DNA from 3 places in the Thalassotalea fusca genome. Region 3 is predicted to be linked to each of the others. Evidence: predicted binding sites of a transcription regulator. Region 3 holds the regulator's gene; each other region holds the start of a gene.
The links. The regulator LexA, encoded in region 3, represses DNA repair genes until DNA is damaged. The targets are predictions, from matches to a motif close to TACTGTATNNNNATACAGTA.
Positions count from the first base shown of each region.

Region 1: the regulator LexA is predicted to act here: its motif matches at 4,819-4,838, upstream of imuA (translesion DNA synthesis-associated protein ImuA).
Region 2: the regulator LexA is predicted to act here: its motif matches at 3,109-3,128, upstream of dinB (DNA polymerase IV).

Region 1 is NZ_JBQRUN010000002.1:400,763-408,487, forward strand. Features, by position in the region: gene secG (preprotein translocase subunit SecG) at 1-370, shown strand, start outside; tRNA gene ACSLUK_RS04035 (tRNA-Leu) at 378-462, shown strand; gene ACSLUK_RS04040 (hypothetical protein) at 974-1,528, shown strand; gene ACSLUK_RS04045 (hypothetical protein) at 1,615-3,066, shown strand; gene ACSLUK_RS04050 (hypothetical protein) at 3,070-3,330, shown strand; gene ACSLUK_RS04055 (hypothetical protein) at 3,339-3,875, shown strand; gene ACSLUK_RS04060 (hypothetical protein) at 4,229-4,513, opposite strand; gene imuA (translesion DNA synthesis-associated protein ImuA) at 4,845-5,525, shown strand; gene ACSLUK_RS04070 (Y-family DNA polymerase) at 5,528-6,934, shown strand; gene ACSLUK_RS04075 (error-prone DNA polymerase) at 6,934-7,725, shown strand, end outside.
Region 2 is NZ_JBQRUN010000006.1:112,577-120,301, forward strand. Features, by position in the region: gene ACSLUK_RS09535 (hypothetical protein) at 1-979, shown strand, start outside; gene ACSLUK_RS09540 (MBL fold metallo-hydrolase) at 1,060-1,911, opposite strand; gene dinB (DNA polymerase IV) at 1,986-3,065, opposite strand; gene nqrM ((Na+)-NQR maturation NqrM) at 3,255-3,479, opposite strand; gene ACSLUK_RS09555 (FAD:protein FMN transferase) at 3,536-4,567, opposite strand; gene nqrF (NADH:ubiquinone reductase (Na(+)-transporting) subunit F) at 4,709-5,932, opposite strand; gene nqrE (NADH:ubiquinone reductase (Na(+)-transporting) subunit E) at 5,995-6,618, opposite strand; gene ACSLUK_RS09570 (NADH:ubiquinone reductase (Na(+)-transporting) subunit D) at 6,623-7,246, opposite strand; gene ACSLUK_RS09575 (Na(+)-translocating NADH-quinone reductase subunit C) at 7,246-7,725, opposite strand, start outside.
Region 3 is NZ_JBQRUN010000002.1:117,604-125,328, forward strand. Features, by position in the region: gene ACSLUK_RS02910 (cytochrome c oxidase subunit 3) at 1-448, opposite strand, end outside; gene ACSLUK_RS02915 (cytochrome c oxidase assembly protein) at 480-1,037, opposite strand; gene ctaD (cytochrome c oxidase subunit I) at 1,054-2,643, opposite strand; gene coxB (cytochrome c oxidase subunit II) at 2,655-4,136, opposite strand; gene lexA (transcriptional repressor LexA) at 4,734-5,348, opposite strand; gene ACSLUK_RS02935 (SUMF1/EgtB/PvdO family nonheme iron enzyme) at 5,547-7,211, shown strand; gene ACSLUK_RS02940 (winged helix-turn-helix domain-containing protein) at 7,366-7,725, opposite strand, start outside.

The DNA.
Region 1 (7,725 bases), 280 kb from region 3:
CGTACTTGTTGCGCTTTGCTTAATCGGTTTAGTGTTAATTCAACAAGGTAAAGGTGCTGATATGGGCGCATCATTTGGTGCAGGTTCTTCAGCAACTATTTTCGGTTCAAGTGGTTCAGGTAACTTCCTAACTAAGGCAACAACTTGGTTGGCCATCGCATTCTTCGCGATCAGCTTAGTGCTTGGTAACTTAACGGCTAACCGTGTAAAAGCAACTGACGAGTGGAATGATTTAGCAACGCCAGTTGAACAAACAATTCCTGCTGACGACGTGCCTACTGATAGTGCTGAGCCTCAAGCAGCAGCGAACGATGACGTTCCAGTATCAACAGAAACTGAGCAAGATAATACGTCAGACGTTCCAAACTAAAAGTTTCGCGGATGTGGTGGAATTGGTAGACACGCCATCTTGAGGGGGTGGTGCTTCACGGCGTGCGGGTTCAAGTCCCGCCATCCGCACCAAATTACGAATAAAGGGCTGTAGAAATACAGCCCTTTTTTTGTGCTATTTTGTCGTTCGTAAATTGTGCCGTCTTTTAATAGATGGTTTCCGCTAAAATAATTTCTCCAATTTAATCACAGCTATGATTTTTGAGCTCAGCCAATATCACGCGGCATCGAAACTAAAGTATCGCTGAGGTATTGAATGGTTAGCTAAATTAATTGTGTCTCACTGTGTTCTTGTAAGTAGCAAGCATCTAGGGGGTAATAGCGTTAACAAATAGCTATATATTCGATGAAGTTTTGTATAAAAAATGTAATTTAAATGGTTTGCCTTATTAATATAGTTTTAATTTTTTTACCTACTGATTTCATAAACTTAAGATTAATGGCTATCATTCTTCACTCTAAGCTATTGTAAACAAATGATTATTTTATTTTCGTTGTTTCCTTGAAATAGCGACACTCTCAACTAACCTTGTTGATGTGGTTTTAGCCACACAAATCATTTAAATAGATATGGAGAATCCAAATGACAACAATTGCAATGCCTCAAGAAAAAGAACTGATTAACCAAGTGAATAAGAATTGGGTTGAACTGACTAAAATGCTGAATGGTGAAAAACACAGCTTTAAGTTTTTACCAACTAGCAAGGGGCAAGATCCGGAAGTTGAAGCGTTGCTTACAGAGCAACAAGGTGTATGGAAAAAAACTTCAAAAGGAAACGTTGAAAATAAGAAAAGTTCACTAGAAGAACAAGGAAATGCTTATAAAGATGGAAATACACAAGAAGCAACAAGTGGCTGGAAAAACATTCTTGATAAAATGAACGCAGAATCAAAAGCTGCAAACGAAAAATTTGTAAGTAATTTACAATCTAGTTCCTCAAATATGTCTCCTGCACAACAAACTGCACTTCAGCAATTAGCGATGGCTGCTATCGGTCCTATGATGGGGATTTATAGCAAAGTACTTAACTTCTTGAGTGATGCTTGGAATGCAATAGTTTCTGCTGTTGAGTCTGTGATTAATGCTGTAACTGGTGCCATCAAAAGTGCTGTAGGTGCTATTGAGAGTATTTTTTAAGACCGCTAAAGCGTAACCTCCCGTTATGTTTGTAAGCCGGAGCAGTTATTTCCGGCTTTTTTGTATTTGTTTATAGGATATTAACAATGAAACAAAAGCTTATTATTTCAAACTTGTCTGTTCTTAATCATAAATATGTATCTGAAATTGGCTTAATTGAAAAGTCGCTAAACGCACTGATCAAAGCGGATAACCAAAGAGGTATTGATTCTCAGGTAATTTATCTTGACGATAGCGCGAAAATGCAAGGATTTAAAGCGCCTGTGGTTACTAACTCGCAAGATGAGAAACAAAATAAAGACGCTATTACCGCACTGGTAGCAGCATTAAAGCCCGCTAGTGTTACGATCTTAGGTGGTCCAGAAGTAGTGCCATTTCAACGATTAGAAAACCCTATGACAACGGATGGAGATGACGCCGTACCGTCCGATTTACCTTACGCATGCAGTGAACCATTTAGCGAAAAAATTACCGACTTTTTAAAACCGGTTGTTGCGATTACAAGATTGCCTGACGTGATCAAAGCAACTAAAGCAACGGCATTGCTTAATGCACTAGATACGGCAATTAATTCAGTACCTCAAAAGAAATCTCATTATGATAATTACTTAGCCATTTCGGCAAAAGTTTGGCAAGGTTCAACGGCTGAAAGCGTAACGCATATATTTGGTAATGATGATGAACTCCAATACTGCCCACCAGAAAATAACGACTGGTCTGATAGTCAACTTGGGGCACCTTGTCATTTTATCAACTGTCATGGCGCAGACCACGATCAACAATGGTATGGACAACAAGGGTTAAATTATCCAGTGGCTCTTTCTGTAGATAAGCTTGCCGGAAAGAGTGCAGAGTTCGCAATTGTTGCGGCGGAATGTTGTTATGGGGCACAACTTTATGCTGTTAATGGACAATCAGGCTTGTGTAATTGCTATTTAGAAAACAAAGCGTCAACGTTTTGCGGAAGTACGAATATTGCTTATGGCCCAGCAAGTGGTCAAGGGCAAGCCGATTATATTGCTCAGTTTTATGTTAACGCATTGAGACAAGGTCATGATTTAGCTGATGCGATGTTAATTGCCAGACAGCAATTTATTCATCAAAGTTCACCGCTAACACCAGCAGATTTAAAAACAATTGCACAATTCGTTTGTTATGGGGATTCAACAGTAGCACCTGTTATAGCTGATAAAGCTAGGGCTAAGGCTAAAGCTTTTGATTTAACAGAGTCTAATATTGCTTACTATAGTGTGAGTAAATCTATGGCAATGCCAGATGTGGTAAAAGATGAAATTTATGCCATTACTGAAAAGTTAGGCATAAAATCGGAACCTGTTGTTCACAGCGGTCAACTCAATGTAGTGCAAGAAAGTGTAACGGCCAAAAATTTGCGACCTGCACGACAACATAATTTTCACTCTATTATTTATACTAATGTAGAAAGGGTCGCTGTAGGACAAGTGAGTAATGTTGTATTACATATAGTTGAGGAGCAAGGTAAAGTGGTTAAAAAAGACATACTTTACTCGAAGGGTTAATTAATGAAAGTTACTGGTTTTTTAGAAAAGATTAACTATGCACCAGGTTCTAAAAGTGAGAATTTGGCTGTAGTAATAAACATAGATTACTGTGATGGTACTACAGAAGCATTAAATTTTAAGAAACCTTATTTAATCAGAAAAATAGGTGCTAACCCTTTTCAAAATACTGAGTTTGATGCGGCTATCGGACATAAAATTGAAGCTGAAGCTGAGGTAACAGAAAACTCAGTATTAGTTAAGGATTGGCATCTATTGGAATAAGGATATTGATGATGGATGTTATTACTGAACAAAAATTGAAGTGGAATGATTTACTGTTGTATTTGCAGGGAAAAAAATCTATTTCTGTTGCAGATGAGAAGTCTACTATTACATTACACGCTGACACAAAAAAAATGCTTGATGGTTATTTGGAAGCTTGGAAAAATGAAGTATGTCAAATGATTCAAAAAGCAAAACCTAAGCTTATTGAGCATGGTGAGCTAGTTCGAGAACAACAAACTAAAAATATTGACGAAGGCTGGTTAAATTTACTCAACCAAATGAACGCACAGTGTAGTAAAGCTAATGAAAAGTTCATTAATAGTTTGGAAACACACTCTAAACGGCTAGATAAGAATGAGCAAAAGAATTTACAACAGGTTGTGTTGACGCTTATTCCTAAAATGAATCAGGCATATACCAACGCGCTTGATGGGATTGCCAATGCTTTTGGTGACATATTTAGCTCAGCTAATAGCGTTGTCACTGTTTTAAGTGACGCCGTAAACGATGCCATTAGTGTGATCACAGGGCTATTTGGTTAGAACTAACCCTGATTAGATAATACCAATCCGTATAAAGAATTGCCCACTTAGAATGACATGGGCGACATTAGAACAAACGAAATAAGTGTAGATATAGTTGCTCTACATTAAGCTTATTTTGTGCAGTTATCATGTTGCCCATGCATTCCCAAAGGGCGAGTTTTAAAGGCTTATATGCTGCGTTATTGATTTTATCAAGGTTCCCACATGGATGTGGGACATTAGGGCAACGCAGGACGCAGTTGCCGAGAATAACCATTCTTAGCAATCAATGCCTTGCCTCTAAACCTTTAAATTCTCGCTAAGTGAGCAATCTCTTATGCGGATTGGTATAAGGTAGTGATTAAGCTACCTTATCTTTGCTTTATTGTATCTAGTGTTTGGGTAATGAACATTAAACATTTTGATAGGCTAAGCAAGCATTTTTGAATTTGATCAGCAACGTCAAGTTCACTTCTAAGGCTAAACTCTTGTTTTAACGATACAAGATAGCCGTAAGCATCGATACATAAATCACGATGAATCGTCAACTCTTGTTCATTCATACTTGTTTGATTTGTTTGTAATTTTATAGCGTCATTAAGTATCTTCATCCAATCCAATTCAAACACTATATTAGTAACATTAAACTGCGACATCTTAATTCACCAATATAATTAGTTCTGTTCAATATTTAGTTTAACAAAATTAGGGAGGCTTTCCCAAAAATAGGCCGCTTTACTTGTTAAGTTGATTGGTTGTTTGCTACCTGTTTTGCAGAGCTTATTACTTTTTTATCGAGCGATTGTGCATCTTGTAAGTCGCTTCTAATCTCATTGCATCACCACGATTGTTTTCATCTTGAAGCTGGACAATGAATTAGCTAGCGAATTAGGTCTTTGTTAATTAATGAAATTAAAAATTAATCAGAATATACGCTAGAAAATTACTAATATTATTTGTATACTGTAAAAATATACAGGTGTTTATATGAATAATTTAATAGACTTACTTCAGCATCAACAACTCGTTTGGCAGGGCACAAGAAAAATGTCTGTGCGGGATGTTGATGCTACAGGTTATAGCGAGATAGACCAACGCCTTGACGGGGGCTTTCAAAAAGGGGTAACAGAAATACAAGCCAATTATGGTATTGGCGAACTTCGTGTTTTGCTACCCGTATTAAAGCGTGCTGTTACTGAAGAGCGATTAATTGTGTTTATTTCGCCACCGGGTATTGTTGGTGCTCAGGCGTTAATAGCGCAGGGCTTTGCATTAGATAAAGTGATTGTTGTGTATCCTGATAAGCAGCAAGAAGCACTGTGGGCGGCTGAACAATGTCTTCGTAGTGGTGTTTGCCACAGTGTTGTTATGTGGACAGACAGCGCGTTAGAAGTTCACCAAATTAAGCGATTACAAGTGGCGAGTGAGGTAGGGTGTAGTCACCAGTTTATTTTACGTACGAAGAAGGCTGAATCACTTTCACTGCCTTTTGATTTGAGCTTGTCATTACGTCCTCATGCTCAGGGATTGTCGGTTCGAGTGAATAAACGTAAAGGCGGTTGGCCTACCGATAGCTTTATTGTGAATATGGTTGAACAGTGGCCGTCATTGACGCTACAACCTGCACCCAACAATTTGATTCATTTTCCAAGTGCCAATGTAGGTTAAGTATGGCGCTGTGGCTTTATCTTCATTTTCCGTCATTGCAGCTTGATGCTATGTATCAGCAAGCTGATGCTCAGACATACCCATTGATTATTGTCCATGATAAACAGAATGAAGTTGTTCAATTAAATCAATTGGCAGCTAATGAAGGGATAAAAGTTGGTATGGGGCTAGGCACTGCTTCTTCGCTTTGTGCTGAGCTTCAGGTGAAACCTTATGATCAAATGGTTGAGAATAAGGTATTAAAACGTATTGCACATTGGCTGTATTCGGTAACCGCTGATATCGCCTTATATCCTCCCAACGGCTTATTGATTGGCGCTAGTAGCATGCTGAGTTTACATCACAATTTGGCTGAATATTGGCGCGTGTTATCTCAGCATTTAGAATGTTTGGGGTTTAGCTACCAATATGCGACAGGCTATTCGCCGTACGCCGCACGTATACTGGCAAGGCAAGGGTTAAATCGAATTTCAGCAGATAAAAATTGGCTTATTGAACAGATAAAAAAGCAGCCTTTGGCCAGTGCTGATTTAGATAAAAGAGTGGTGTCTCGTTTGCGTAAAGTCGGCATACATACGTTTTCTGAACTATTATCCTTATCGCTTCCTCAATTATCTAAACGCTTTAGTTTGGACGTTGTTAATTACATAGGTCAATTAACAGGGCATATTCGGCACCATGTGACTTTTTATATACCACCGGAACATTTCGAACAGTATTTAGAGCTATATCATGAAGTCTCGAATAGTCAGTATTTAGAAAAGCCCTTACTGAAGTTGTATAAACTGTTGGAGCACTATTTACGGTTAAAAGACAAAACTGCCAGTGAGCTTATCGTCGTTTTGCATCAACGTGATTGTGACGATTTAAGCTTATCGATAATTGCCGCACAAGGAGAATATAAAGCTGAGAAATGGTTACAGCTTTCAACGCTTCAGTTGGAGTCTGTTGTGCTTAATGCGCCAGTGATTGGGATCACTTTAAAAGCGCAACGTATACTCAATAAATATGTGCAACATACTGACTTATTTCAGGGGGAAAAAGGACAGCAATCACCAGAAGAATTAGTTGCAATACTTACGGCTAAACTTGGCCAAAATCGCGTAAAAGGCGTACAGGTTGTACAAGATCACAGGCCTGAGGTAGCAAACCAGCTAGGTGAACCATTGTCGACATATACTTCACAGTGTATGGATAAAAAATTGCGTCCTAGCCTGTTGTTTTCATCTCCTGTACCGCTTCATGAACAAATCACGTTAATGCCCTATCCAGAAAGAGTAATAACGGGCTGGTGGGACAACCATCAAGTTATTAGAGACTATTTCATTGGCAGAACAGAGAGTGGCCGATGGCTGTGGTTGTTTAAAGACCATAACCAGCAATGGTTTGTGCATGGGGTGTTTAGTTGATGAGCTATAGTGAACTATTCTGCCAAAGTAACTTCTCTTTTCTGCAAGGTGCATCCCACCCGGAAGAGTTAGTTATCCAAGCTAACTTTTTAGGTTATCAAGCAATTGCGATAACCGATGAGTGCTCGGTCGCTGGGGTTGTACGCGCTTATGCGGCTATCAAAGAGCATTCATTAGCAATCAAGTTAATTGTGGGGAGCGTGTTTTGGCTAAATGACGAGTTACAATTTGTATTATTGTGTCCGAATCGTAAGGCCTACGCAGAGCTGTGCCGCGTTATTACGAATGCGAGAAGGCGTAGTGAAAAAGGCAGTTACAATCTTCAGGAATGGGATGTTATTTCACTTAAACATTGCTTCGTTATTTGGCTACCAACAGGGCGTTCAAGCGATGCACATTGGGGACATTGGCTGAATAAATATCATCAAGGACGACTTTGGCTGGGGACGCAAAGACGATTGCTCAACAATGATCAGCAGTATATTCAGCATAACCTGTTACTCGCTAAGCAAATGGCGTTACCTATTACTGCGTGTGGTGGTGTGTTATTTCATAACGCGAATCGTTTGTCATTACAACATACCTTAACGGCGATCAGAGTGGGAAAACCGATCAGTGAGTTGGGCTATGAGTGTCTTGCCAATGCAGAGCGTTCGCTACGTTCTATTGCCAAGTTAACCAAACTATTTGAACGGCAATGGTTGATAGAGTCTCTTGAAATCACTGAACGGTGCGAGTTTGATTTAAAAGAGCTCAAATATGAATATCCCGCTGAACTTGTGCCTAAAGCT
Region 2 (7,725 bases), on a different contig from region 3:
AGTATATAACACGGCCAATGAGCTAGTCAGCACAACAGTATCGGCAATCACTGTTAACGATAACGCGATAGCCTCAACGGCTACTCAGCCACACATCTTTGTAGGCAAAGCTAATAGCATTGACGTTTACCACAAATATACACATGAATTACTTGCTAGCCATGTAGTATCGCCAGAAGGTACGCTAGTAGAACAGTTTATAGTTCACCCTACGGGTTCGCACTTACTTGCTAAAGCGGTTGAAACGGTTACTGACGAACAAGGTAATGAAACACAAGTCACTCACCGTTATAAAATCACGCTAGACGACTTCACTGTAGAAACACTTGACGCAGTGACAATTGACTTTGAACCGGTGCGCTATATCTCGATTGCTGGCCGCTATTTTGTTGTTACCCAATTACTAGAGTTGGCTGACGAAAGCCTTGTCCAACAGTTCTGGGACGCTAACAATGCATTTTTCAGCAGTAGCATTGATGTAGCCAATAGTGTCAGTACACTCTATGCGCTAAATACTAACAGCGCCACCATTAATCGCTTTTCGTTCATTGTGAATGACTTTACGTCAGAAAGAGTATCTATGAGCAATACTCATCAATATCGTCCTGAATTGCTCGGCGATGGTGAACTTGTTCGTAGCCTTGTTGTAGATGCCAATGAGACAAATATCTATGCAAACAGCCCAACGAGTGAGTGGATTAGCTTTGACGGTGAAACGTTTAGCGATAACGGGCTATTACCTCAAGCCGATGAATCTACCACCATAGACGTATTAAAGTCGAACGACAACAACACGTACTATATTCGTTTTAATCCTACTGAAGGCTTTGTTATTGATGTTTACGATAATAGCCAATCTCAAGTAAGCTCAACGGCAACTGGCGGTCCTCAACCATCTCAGGCGCTGTTAACGGAAGACAGTAAGTTAATGGTATTGTATTCAGCCGGCGCACAGGTTCTTCAGCTTATTGCACTATAGATAGCTTGATTTGCTCTAAAATATGAAAGGTGCTGATTTACATCGGCACCTTTTTTTTTGTTCAATGAAAAATTACGAGACTAATGGGCATCCATATCTTTAAGCAATGTTTTTAGCCACTTCTCTTCAGTAATGAAGTTCCATGATAGGTGTTGATAATCTGGCCCAAGCCCTTGCACCAATATTTGTTCATCTGACATCCCAGCCAGTTTCGATTGTTCAACAAATTTAATACTGAAACGTATCATTTCAGCAATTGCTCTTAGTCCAGTTTTATCACTGAGTTTGCCGTGTCCCGGTATAATTTTAATGTCATCAGGAAGCTCTTCTAATAGGTATTCAATGTTTTCTAAGTAGCCGTTAACTGTTCCACCAGCATCAAGATCAATATAAGGAAAGCGCCCTTCAAAAAACAAATCGCCAGCATGAAGCACATTCGCATTATTGAATAACACAACAGAGTCACCGTCAGTATGGCCATTAGACAAGTGAATTAACTCAACCTTTTCGTCGGCGAGATGAATATTGACGCCATTCTCATAAGTCACCACAGGCAACGCACCTTGTGCAATATCACTTTTCTTAGCGAGCCTTTTTCTAACATTTTCGTGAGCAAAAATTGGTGCATGGTGCGCAAAATAAGCATTACCGCCTGTGTGATCACCATGGTAATGAGTATTCACGATGTATTGAATGGGCTTATCTTCAATAGCTTTTAACGCAGTTTCAATTTTTTCTGCCAGTGGCGCAAATTGATCGTCGACTAATAACAGACCATCTTTTGTAGCCAGTACGCCAATGTTGCCACCTGCGCCGGTCAGCATATAAACCTTACCTGACACCTGAGTAACATTGATCTTTATATCATCAGCCCGTTGTGCTGCGGAATTAAGTGATAAAAATAGCAATATTGTCGTTAAGAGTATTCTCATGCTTTGTCCTATTATTGTTGGTTTGGCACGCAACCGTCGAGTGTACATATTTCACCCAATGTAACCCTGAAACACTAAATAGGCAAAGATAACTGGTCACTTTCTTTATTACTTGCTGTCAAATTGTTAAGACCAACAGAAATGCCAACTAATCGAATCTTTCTACCATTCGATCTTTCTAACGCGCGTTGTAATAAGGATTCAAAAAGATTCGGCTCAATGGAAACGGCTTGTTGCTCTACGGTAGTTAGCGCAAAGTCATCAAATTTGAGTTTTACCGTGAGCTTGCTAATACCCCGTGCTTGGTGTTTGTCATAACGCGCCTTGAGTTTGGGTAACAGATCTTGTATTACGTCGCGACATTCTGATTGCTCGGCTATATCCTGCGCGAGTGTTTTTTCTACCCCCACAGTTTTTCGTTCACGGTGGGTGACAACTTCACGACAATCTTTGCCGAAGCTTCTCTGATATAAGCTCTCTGCTTGTTTACCAACTAACAATTGTAATGCCGCAGGCGTACTAGCACGTACATCTCGACATGTAACCAATCCTGCCTGCATTAATCTTTGTGCCGTTTTAGGACCAACACCAGGTATTTTTATAAGTGGTAAGTCAGCTACAAATTCATCAACCTTATCGGGTGGTATAACACAAATACCGTTGGGTTTGTTTTCATCACTGGCGATTTTGGCAATGAATTTATTCGTTGCCACGCCAGCAGATGCAGTAAGCTGCAATTCGTTAAAAATGTCACAGCGAATCGCTTCAGCAATGCGTGTGGCACTTCCACCGAATAGTGTGGAATCTGTAACGTCTAAATACGCTTCGTCTAATGATAAGGGTTCAATAATAGACGTATAGCGTCTGAATATTTCATGAACTTGTCGTGACACGTCTTGGTAAACCGACATTCGACCATTCACAATCAACAACTCTGGGCACAGGGATTTAGCTGTCATCGCAGGCATAGCAGATCTTACTCCAAATGCACGAGCGGCGTAATTACAGGTACATAACACACTTCGCGGCCCATCACCGCCTACGGCAATTGGCTTATTGCGATAAGCAGGGTTATCACGCATTTCCACTGCGGCATAGAAGCAGTCCATGTCGATGTGAATAATTTTTCTCTGTTTTGGTTTGCCTATAGGCATAGCGACACCTACAAAAAACACTGTGACAGCCAACAAGTAACACAACTGTACAAAAACACAGTAAAAATAACAAGTAAAAGTACAGTTGAAAGCTGAGAAAGTTTCGAGAGTTACAGAAGATAGATAAATTGATTAGCGATCTAGAGAAGCGTTGCTAAACAAAAACGCGACCCTCATGGTCGCGTTTTATTATAAATTTTTAATGTCGATTTGTTGCTGTTCTTTCATCGCAGCTTTACGTTCACGCTCTTGGCGTTTTTCGCATGGGTTGTCACAATTACATGCTTTATCAATACCAATAGAGCCTAAACCACCACAGCTACCAGCCAACGTTTTTTGCTGGAATATATAACCTACTGCCATTGCAGCAAAAACAACCAGAAAAAATCCCAATGTGACAAAAAATAATGTCATAGTACCGCCCCAACTTTTATAACTTCAAGCAATCGATTGCGCCCAAAAGCAATCAGCTACTTCATATATTGCATGAATTTTACCGTGCTTTGCTCAATAAAGCCATTTTCAGATTTATAAATAAGCAAAGCAGCAATATCATTTTCTTCAGCAAAGGCTAGTGCTTTTTTCTCCCCCATCACCATCATTGCGGTAGATAGGCCATCTGCTGTCATTGATGAAGGATGGATGACAGTAACCGAAACTAACTTATGATCAATTGGCTGTGCTGTGTGTGGGTCAATTATATGCGAGTAACGTTTGCCATTGTCCTCAAAGTAGTTGCGGTAATCCCCTGAAGTCGCAACCGCATTGTCCAAAGGTACAATAAATTGGTAAATAGCGCGCTCATTTGATACTGGCTTTTCAACGGCAACATGCCACAGCTCGCCAGTTTCCTTTTTGCCTTTCAAACGCATTTCTCCGCCTATTTCGACGATGTAGTTATTTATGCCTTTCTTCTCAATTAGATCAGCTACTACATCAACACCGTAACCTTTGGCAATAGTTGATAAATCTACATATAATTCAGGTACCAACTTGGTAAGTTTTTCACCATTGATCTCTAGCTTATCAATGCCCGATTGACTTCTCGCTAAGGCAATATCCTCTTCGCTAGGCACTACGTCTGGTCGTTTGTCAGGTCCAAAGCCCCATAAGTTAATCAACTTACCTGCTGTAACGTCCAACTTACCTTGCGAAAGCTTACCTAAGCGAATTGCTTCAGTCACTACCAATGCCAGCTCTGGCGATACTTGCACTGGATCTTGACCACGATATTGATTAAAACGCGAAAGCTCAGAGTCATCGATATAAGTAGACATCGATTGGTTTACATCAACTAACAGCTGATCGATTTCTGCTTGTAGTGCGGTTGTATCTAGCGAGCCTTTTTCAGTAACAATGGTTATGTTATACGTGGTTCCCATTGTCCGCCCTTGCAACTTAAATTTTTCATATGGATTGCTTTCATTATTTGGAAAGCACCCAGCTAAAAATACAGTTGCAACTGCCATTACGGCAATAGTGATATACTTGTTTACTTTCATAAAGTTCTCTCAAAATTTTATTGCTTATCTAAATAGCTTCAATGCTTTGGTCAAAACGCTTTAGATAAACAAACTATCTCTAGTTATTCCTAAAAGAAAAAGGTGGCAATTAAGCCACCTTTAATATCCTATACGGAGTGATTATCCGCCGAAGTCATCCAGTAAGATGTTTTCGTCTTCAACACCTAAGTCTTTCAGCATACCAATAACAGCAGCGTTCATCATAGGTGGTCCACACATGTAGTATTCACAATCTTCTGGCGCTTCATGATCACGCAAGTAGTTCTCATACAATACATTGTGGATGAAGCCAGTCATACCATCCCAGTTATCTTCTGGTTGCGGATCTGACAATGCAACATGCCAATCAAAATTGTCATTTTCAGCAGCCAAGCCATTGAAATCGTCTTCATAGAACATTTCACGTAATGAACGTGCACCGTACCAGAAAGAGATCTTACGCTTAGAGTTAAGTCGCTTAAGCTGATCAAAAATGTGAGAACGCATAGGTGCCATACCTGCACCACCACCGATAAATACCATTTCTGCATCAGTGTCTTTCGCGAAGAACTCACCGAATGGACCAGAAATTGTTACTTTATCGCCTTCTTTCAAGCTCCAAATATATGAAGACATTTTACCTGCTGGTAATGAAAGATTGTTTGGCGGCGGCGTAGCAATACGCACGTTAAGCATGATGATGCCTTCTTCTTCTGGATAGTTCGCCATAGAATACGCACGTAGTGTGTCAGTATCTACTTTAGACTCAATATCGAAGAAGCCAAAACGCTCCCAGTCACCGCGATATTCTGCAGGAATATCGAAGTCTTTATATTTTACATGGTGGGCTGGTGCTTCAATTTGAATATAGCCACCCGCACGGAACGGTACAGACTCACCATCAGGAATTGCGAGTTTCAATTCCTTAATGAAAGTCGCTTTATTATCGTTAGAGATAACAGTACATTCCCACTGTTGAACACCGAAGATTTCGTCTTCAAGTTCAATATCCATGTCTTGCTTAACCGCTACCTGACAAGATAGGCGGCAGCCTTCCCTTGCTTCACGTTTAGTAATGTGACCTAATTCAGTAGGTAGAATATCACCACCACCTGAATGTACGTGTACACGACACTGACCACACGTACCACCACCACCACAGGCAGATGGTACAAAAATACCCTGATCAGCCAACACGCCTAAAAGCTTGCCGCCGGCTGCAGCCGTAACCGATTTGTCAGGGTCACCGTTAATAGAGATGATTACATCACCAGAAGATACTAACTTGGATTTGGCAAATAAAATTACCAAAACAAGTGCAATAACTATAGCTGTAAACATCGATACGCCGAGAATAATTTCCATCGACTTTTCCTTAGCACTTATCTTGAGAAGGCAAACCGAATTTACCTTCTACGTTAATCTTATTACAACGAAATACCACCGAATGAAAGAAAGCCAAAAGCCATCAATCCAGACGTGATAAACGTAATACCCAAACCTTTAAGGCCAGCTGGTACATCTGAGTACTTCATTTTCTCGCGTAAACCCGCGAGCAAAACGATAGCCAACGCCCAACCTATGCCCGAACCTAGTCCGTAAACAACACTTTCACCCAACGTCAGATTCTTAGCTACCATAAAAGATACGGCACCAAAAATCGCACAGTTAACTGTAATGAGCGGTAAGAATATACCAAGCGCTTGATATAACGCTGGGAAGTACTTATCTAAAACCATCTCTAGAATTTGAACTAATGCAGCAATTACACCGATAAAGGTAATGAACGACAAGAAACTCAAATCGATTGATTGCGTTGGGTCAGTGATGCCTAATACGCTATCTAACGCACCTGGTGCCAAAATATTTTGATAAATAATTTGGTTAACCGGTACGGCAAGGCCAAGTACAACAACTACAGCTACGCCAAGACCAATCGCAGTATCAACTTTCTTAGATACAGCCAAAAATGTACACATACCTAAGAAAAATGTTAACGCGATATTTTCAATGAAGATTGCTTTAATGAAAATTGATAAATAATGTTCCATCGTATTAATCCTTCTCTACTTGCTCAGGTTTCCACTGGCGAATAGCCCAGATGATTAAACCGATTACGAAGAACGAGCTAAACGGAAGTACTAATAAACCGTTCGCTTGATACCAGCCACCATTTTGGATTAAAGGTAGTATCTCAACACCGAATAGCGTACCAAAACCAAATAACTCACGGAAAAACGCAACTGTTAATAGAATAAAACCGTAACCTAAACCGTTACCGATACCATCTAAGAAACTAACACCTGGTTTCTCTTTCATCGCAAAAGCTTCAGCACGGCCCATTACAATACAGTTAGTAATAATTAGTCCGACAAATACTGCAAGCTCTTTAGAAAGTTGGTATGAAAATGCTTTCAACACTTGGTCAACAACAATTACTAATGACGCAATAATCGCCATTTGCACGATAATACGCACACTTGACGGGATCATGTTACGAATAACTGATATAAACAAGTTCGAGAAACCGGTTACGAAAATAACGGCTAGAGTCATAACTAGCGCATTCGCCATAGAGCTAGTAACCGCAAGTGCAGAACAAATACCCAGTACTTGTAACGCAATAGGGTTATTATCAACAATTGGTTTGGTTAAAACCTTATTTGCTTCTGAAGACATTATTCAAGTCCTCCTTTGCGAAACTTATTGATGAAAGGCTTATATCCTTCCTCACCTAACCAAAACACTAATGTATTTTCAACACCAACACTTGTTAATGTAGCACCTGATAAGCCGTCAACTCCATGAATGTCACCCGCTTTAGCGCCACCTTTAACAATCTTGATTGCAACATTGTTGTTTTCGTCATACATTTTTTTGCCAGGCCACAACGCTTTCCATTTCGGATTAAGAACTTCTGCGCCTAGACCCGGAGTTTCCTTATGATCAGAGTAAATAACGCTGCGCACAGTATTTAGATCTTTTTCAAGACCTACATAACCGTACATTAGATCCCAAAGACCAGCACCAACAATTGGAAATACAACTGTATCTAATTGGCCAGCATCATTGCGAACTAAGTAAACAACAGCAGTATTTGATCGACGGTTGATACCTGCAATATCACTTTCAGGCTTAACTGACAGGTTCATATCTCG
Region 3 (7,725 bases):
CGGTGCCGTCTGGTGTTTTGATAAGCGGCCATTCTGCAACAAACTCAGGCCATAATACGGCATGGGTCATCGCATTATTGCCTTCGCCGCCAAGCCAAGGCACTGAAAGTGTTCGAGCGTAAAGTAGCGCGCCAAAAAAAGCCGCGAAAAACATGACTTCTGAAAAAATAAACCAGCTCATCCCCTGACGAAATGAGTTATCCATTTGATGGCTATATTTGCCCGACATTGACTCTTCAATGACGTTATTAAACCAACCAAACATCATGTAAATGATAAGTGCAATACCCGCAATTAGTACGTAACCGCCAATACCGCCTTCAGGATTGTTTAGATTAGACACGTAACTGCCCGCGCCAATCGCTATTAAAAATAATGCGACTGCACCTACGATCGGCCAGTGACTTTGCGCCGGTACGTAATAAGTTTCATATTCTTTTGTAGTCATAGCTATTCCCCTATGTATTCGCGTATGACGCTTATGATTCGACTTTGCCCGTTATGTCATACAAAGTGTATGACAAAGTTAGCGTAGACACATCGTCGGGCAATTCAGGATCAACATAGAACTGTAATGCCATCTCAATATCTTCGCTTGCCTTTAACGGCTGTTGATTAAAACAAAAACATTCGGTTTTCTGAAAATACAGCGCGGCTCTTCCAGGCGACACCGACGGAACTGCTTGTCCGATTATGTCGCGAGTAGATTCATTTTTTGCATAGAACTTCACTAACTTCATTTCACCTGGATGCACTTTAATTTCATTCATCATAGGTTCAAATTGCCACGGAATTCCCTTCGCTGTTCTGCTAAGAAATTGCACGGTTATAGTACGGGAAGTATCTATTCCGTCTTCGTTCACTGCCGCCGCCGTATTCGCTGTTTTACCGTTTAACCCAGTAATATCACAAAACACGTCATACAAAGGTACAAGTGCAAAACCAAACCCAAACATAGCGAACACCACTAGTACGAGCTTCTTCACCGTTCTCTGTGTATTAGCTTCTCGTTGACTTTGATCTTGCGTTGTACTCACGAGTTATCCCCTGTTATTAGTCAATTTTAGGTGGTTTTTCAAAGGTGTGGTAAGGCGCAGGACTTGGTACCGTCCATTCCAACCCTTCTGCCCCATCCCACGGCTTAGCCTCAGCTTTCTTACCGCCTTTAATACACTTAATCACTAACACTAAGAAAATAAGTTGTGATAGGCCAAAAGCGAAGCCACCAATACTGACCCACTTGTTAAAATCAGCAAATTGCAATGCATAATCAGGAATACGTCGAGGCATACCCGCTAAACCTAAAAAGTGCATTGGGAAGAACAACAAGTTCACCGAAATCAATGAACACCAGAAGTGCCATTTACTTAAAGTGTCGTCATACATGTAACCCGTCCATTTTGGCAGCCAGTAATACACACCTGCATAGATAGAAAACAACGCACCAGTTACTAATACATAATGGAAGTGGGCAACAACAAAGTAAGTATCGTGATATTGAAAATCGATCGGTGTCATCGCCAGCATCAAACCGGAGAAACCGCCGATAGTGAACAAGATAACGAACGCAATTGAGAACAACATTGATGTTTCAAAGGAAATAGCACCGCGCCACATAGTCGCCACCCAGTTAAATACCTTAACACCAGTTGGGACGGCAATGAGCATCGTACAGTACATGAAAAACAACTCACCAAATAACGGCATCCCTGTCGTAAACATGTGATGTGCCCACACGATAAATGATAAGAATGCAATTGAGGCAGTTGCATATACCATTGAGCTATATCCGAATAACTTTTTACGAGAATATGCCGGGATAGTCGTTGAAACAATACCAAATGCAGGCAGTATCATGATGTAAACTTCAGGATGACCAAAGAACCAGAAGATATGTTGAAACAACACCGGATCTCCGCCGCCAGCAGCGTCAAAAAAGCTTGTGCCGAAATAGGTGTCGGTAAGTACCATAGTTACCGTTCCAGCCAATACTGGCATAACGGCAATCAGTAGGTATGCTGTGATGAAAAACGTCCAGACAAACAATGGCATTTTCATATACGTCATACCTGGCGCTCGCATATTCATTATGGTTACAACAATGTTAATTGCTCCCATAATTGACGAAATACCCATAATATGAACCGCAAACACGAAGAACGCTGTACTGCCATTACTGTACGTTGTAGACAGTGGCGCATAGAACGTCCAACCAAAGTTAGGTGCTCCACCTTCCATAAAGAAAGACATCAACAAGATGCTGAAAGCAAAAGGTAGAATCCAGAAGCTCCAGTTGTTGAGTCGTGGTAATGCCATATCAGGCGCACCAACCATCATCGGCAACATCCAGTTGGCCAACCCCGTAAATGCCGGCATGATGGCACCAAACACCATAATCAAACCATGCACTGTCGTCATTTGGTTAAAGAAATCTGGGTCGACAATTTGCAAACCAGGCTGGAATAATTCTGCGCGGATCACCATTGCCATGGCACCGCCAGTTAAAAACATGATAAACGAGAACCAAAGGTATAAAGATCCAATGTCTTTATGGTTAGTTGTTAGCAACCAACGCTTTAATCCCGTCATTTTATGATCATGATGCTCGTGGTCATGCGAGTCATGAATAGCTTCAGTCGTCATAATGCTTCCCCTTACTTCGCACTCGCAGCATCTACATCTGCTGGTTGAACTAGATCGCCGGTGTCGTTACCCCAAGCGTTACGCTCAAAAGTCACCACTGCCGCGATTTCCGTTTTTGTTAATTGATCTTTAAATGGCGTCATTGCTGGGTTCTTTTGGCTGCCATTTAATACCATGTCGATATGCGCACTGACATCACCCAACACCATCGGGCTGCCTTTTAATGCTGGGAACGCTGGAGGTAGCCCTGCACCGTTAGCTTGATGACATGCTAAGCACTTACCGTTGTATACTTGCTCGCCCATCGCCATGAGCTCATCCATAGAATATGTTTTTGAAAGGTCTTCAGCAGGTGCTTTTTCTGCAGCGGCTTCTTGTACCGTCTCCACAACTTCTTCACTCACTGCAGGTACAGCGGTACTGGCGCCACCACTGGCAGCTTTAACATCTGCGGCTTGCACTAGATCGCCGGTGTCATTACCCCATGCATTTCGTTCATAAGTCACAACTGCTGCGATTTCTTTTGAACTTAATTGCTTACCAAAGGCTGGCATTGCTGCCTTACCGTTCAATACAATATCAATATGAGTGTTTATGGGCCCTGTGGTCGCAACTGGGCTTCCTTTAAGGGCTGGAAATGCTGGCGGTAATCCCATCCCTGAAGGTTGGTGACACGCTGCACAATACGCAGTGTAAGTTTGTTCACCTAACGACATAAGCTCTTCTTTAGACAGCGATGCAGTTAACGACGCTTGCTCAGCTGCAGCAGCTTCTGCAATAAGTCTATTTTGCTCATCAATCCAAGCGGCATAGTCTGCTTCAGATTTTACCTCAACGACAACAGGCATATAGCCATGATCTTTACCACAAAGCTCAGCACATTGGCCGCGGTAGATCCCTGGTTCATCAACGATGGTCCAAGCTTCATTAATAAAACCTGGGTTAGCGTCTTGTTTAACAGCAAACGCTGGTACCCACCAAGAGTGAATAACATCATCAGACGTAATTAAGAATCGAACTTTTTTATTGACCGGAATAACTAAGTGACGATCAACTTCCAGTAAGTAGTGTTCACCTTTTTCCGCTGACTGGCCATTTAGATTGTCATATTCTTCACGTGGAGTGGCCAATACAGAGTAAAACTCTATGTCTTGATCGAAATATTTGTAGTGCCATTTCCACTGAGAACCAGTGACTTGAATAGTGATATCAGAGTTGTCGTTGTTTTCCATTTCAACGAGCGTATTGGTTGCAGGAATCGCCATACCAATCAAAATGAGAATTGGCACTACCGTCCAAATAATCTCAACCTTTGTACTCTCATGAAATGTTGCTGGTGTTACGCCTTTCGATTTTCGATGAAAAATCATCGACCAAATCATAGCACCAAAAACGACTATCCCAATTACCGTACAGATGTAAAGCACGAACATGTGTAAGCCATACACTTCTCGACTTATCTCTGTTACCCCCTGGGTAAGATTAAGTTCCATTTCAGCCCAAGCTATACCGGGTAAAACTAAAAACCCCAATAACAGCCAACCTAGGTTACGTCTTTTCACTCGACATCTCCTCCGCCCTTTAAATGTAAAGTCATGCTTAGGCAGTAATACACAGCTCATGCTAGGCACGTCATTTTTATTTTTCTGTTGTTATTTTTGATTTGGCGTTTGCTACTGACTTCCGCAAGAAACCGTAACACCACCATATTCTTATTATTGCTTACTTTCTAATCTAGAATTACTTAATTATTAAACTAGGTCAATTTTTAATTTAGCGTGCTATGCTTAGAAATGGCAATAAAAACAATAGAGTTACCACTCTAAAAGCGCTATAACGCAGTGGTGACACGAACTACAGTAATTGTCGTATTTTTAAGCAGGCACTCGAAAAAAAGCTGATTTGACAAATTCGTGAAAAATTTTTACTGATTACTTTTTAATCTAAAACTCGTTTGAAAACGCGTTAGATAGGAAGTTTGGTATTGGATTTAATTAGGAGAGTAAGAAAAGATTCAAAAAACGGTAAAAGTTAGGCTTATTGAACATTCCGCCAATAAACCTAATAGTTAGCGATGATATATAAAACAATTACATCCAGTCAGCAGAACGAATTACACCAACGGCAATTCCTTCAACATTAAAATGTTGGTTAGCGAGATCTACTTTGATCGGTGCAAAGTCTTCATTTTCAGCATGTAAATACACCACATTACCTTCTTTTTTAAAGCGCTTAACAGTAACATCATCTTCTACACGCGCCACGATTACTTGACCGTTTTGCACATCAGTCGTTTGATGCACAGCCAGTAAATCACCATCTAATATGCCAATATCTTTCATACTTTCGCCATTTACCCGCAACAAATAATCCGCTGCAGGGTGGAAAAGATTACCATCAATTTGATAACGCTCTTCAACGTGCTCTTGCGCCAAAATTGGCTCTCCTGCAGCGACACGGCCAATAAGTGGTAGTCCTTGTTCTTCGGCATACTCTTCAGCTAGTCGAATGCCACGCGAGGTTCCTGGCAACATTTCAATGTAACCTTTTTTGGCCAGAGCTTTTAAATGCTCTTCCGCCGCATTTGCCGATTTAAAACCAAAAAAATCAGCAATTTCCGCACGTGTTGGTGGCATGCCGGTCGCTGATATTTTCTCTTTAATCAGATCAAAGATCTGTTGTTGTCTTGGGGTAAGTGGTCGCATAACAGCCCTGTATTTTTGAACAGTATCACTGTCATTGTATACAGCCTGTAAATAAACGCAAGGTATGTACTGAATTTAATCAGAAATTATCTATTCATATTTCTAAAATTTTTCTATTTTTAGCTAAAGCTAGGTTTTTCATAGGACTTTTCACCGCGCTATTGCTCATATTGCGCCAGTCTTTTACGAGGAATAACTATGAAAATAACTAAGCTTTTAATTGCTATGAGTATTGCCACTAGCAGTGTGTCCTACGCTATCAATAAACCAATCGAACCTGTCATGGTACAAATCCCTGCTGGCAGTTTCAAAATGGGGTCAACTAGCCGTGCTAATGCACAGCCTATTCACACCGTAAACATCCAGTCTTTTGGCATGAGTAAGTACGAGGTAACTGTTGCTGAATTCCGTCGTTTCGTTGAAATGACCAATTATCCTGTACCTCAAACGTGCCGACACGAGTTAGATGTGTGGTTTTTATTGCCCAGCAAAGGAAATTGGGAAACCAACAGGCTAAACACCAGTGAACATCAGCCTGTTGTGTGTATCAACTGGCAAGCCGCTAATGCGTACGCACAATGGTTAGCAAAAGAAACTGGCAGACCCTATCGACTACCTTCTGAAGCCGAATGGGAATATGCTGCGCGTGCTGGAACTAAAACCGATTATTACTTTGGAGATGATAAAGACAATACGCTCGTTTGTGATTATGAAAATACCGGAGATCGACGCGGTGAAAGCATATTGCAGCTCAATAACAATACAAGCTACTACAATTGGACCGGTGAAGTTGCAAATTGCGAAGATAATTCTGGCTACGCCAGTATCGTTGGCATGTACAAGCCAAACCCATTTGGATTACACGATATGGTCAGCAATGTAGTCGAGTTTCTCTCCGATTGCTACGTAGGAACTTATGAAGGTGCACCAACAGATGGTTCTGCACGTATTGACGGTAAGTGTGATCGTCGTGTAGTCCGTGGTAGTAGCTGGCACTGGAGTCACTTTCCATTAGCTAACCGCCGTTCAACAGACGAGATATTTTCTGGTGGTGTCAACGGATTTAGGTTGGTAATAGATAACCAAATCCCACCGATTTCGAACGAAACTAGGCAATTCATCCTATCACTTGAATTTGCTCAACAACAAGCACAGAAACGCCGTGATTTGCTACCCGAAATCCCCGCGCCGGTAAAAAATCTTCAGATTAGTCAAAACAGTAATAGTGTTAGGCTAACCTGGGACAACGATCAGCATGACCATACTGTTAGTTATCGCGTTTATCGCAATGCACTACCGGGAAAAATGTTTAAGATGATAGCCAATAATATTGATGAAATGCAGTTTATAGATGGCAACGTGCCAGCGCATGCTTATGATTATACAGTGGTTGCAGTTAGGCGACACACACAAAGCACCTATGCTCCCCCAGTAACTAAAGCGGCTAGTTGGGTTAAGCTACCCGCGCAAGTTGAAGCCGAATGGGCGACTAAAATAACCGATACAAAAAACAACACTGGTATTTCATTTACCTCAGATAAATCTCGTCGCATAGGCTATAACCTTACAGGTGCTGTAGGCATCGGTGAAGGTGCTGAGATGAGCTATCAAATTGAAGTTCCTAAATCAGGTGCGTATCAGCTGTCTTATCGTGTTGCATCTCCGAGGAACACCCTAGGATTTGAAATTTACAACGAGTCCAAAAAACTCACAGTTCAAAAAATTGACGCAACAGGCGGCTACCATGACTGGAAAACGCAAAACGGTGGAACCATTCATTTGGAAAAAGGCAAACATACAATTACATTGAGATCGCTCGACAATGACTGGAAACTCAATTGGTTTTCGATTGAACAATCTTAGTCACTGATTATTTGAACCAACAATAGCCATTTGTATCAAGCTATTGCTGGTTCTTTTCTTTATTTCTTTCTTTTCTGGCGTTGTTTGCAATCAATTGACTAAACACCAAGGTGATTTAGGCAGTCAATGCGTAATTTCTACTAATCAAACTCGCTTACTGTTCAATTAAGCTTAATGATGCGAGTACATTCTGATTGTTCTTACGCCAATTTGCTGTCGCGTTTTCACTAATAAATTGCGAGTAGAAGTCAAAATCTGTTTGCGTATCTGGATTGCTACATAACATTAGTGCTGCATCTAAGCTGATGCTATTAATACCCGCTAACTGCGCCAATTCGAAGGCTTCCTTTGCATAACGAATAAACTCAGTCTGCTGCTTGCTAGCCCTTGCATAAAGTGCTTTTAAATAAGCGTTATCCGCATTGACTGTTACCGCTTGGCTCAGTAATTGTTGTGCATCGCGCAATCGACCTTTGTCGATATAATACTGCATGAGTTGTTCTCTACTCGACTG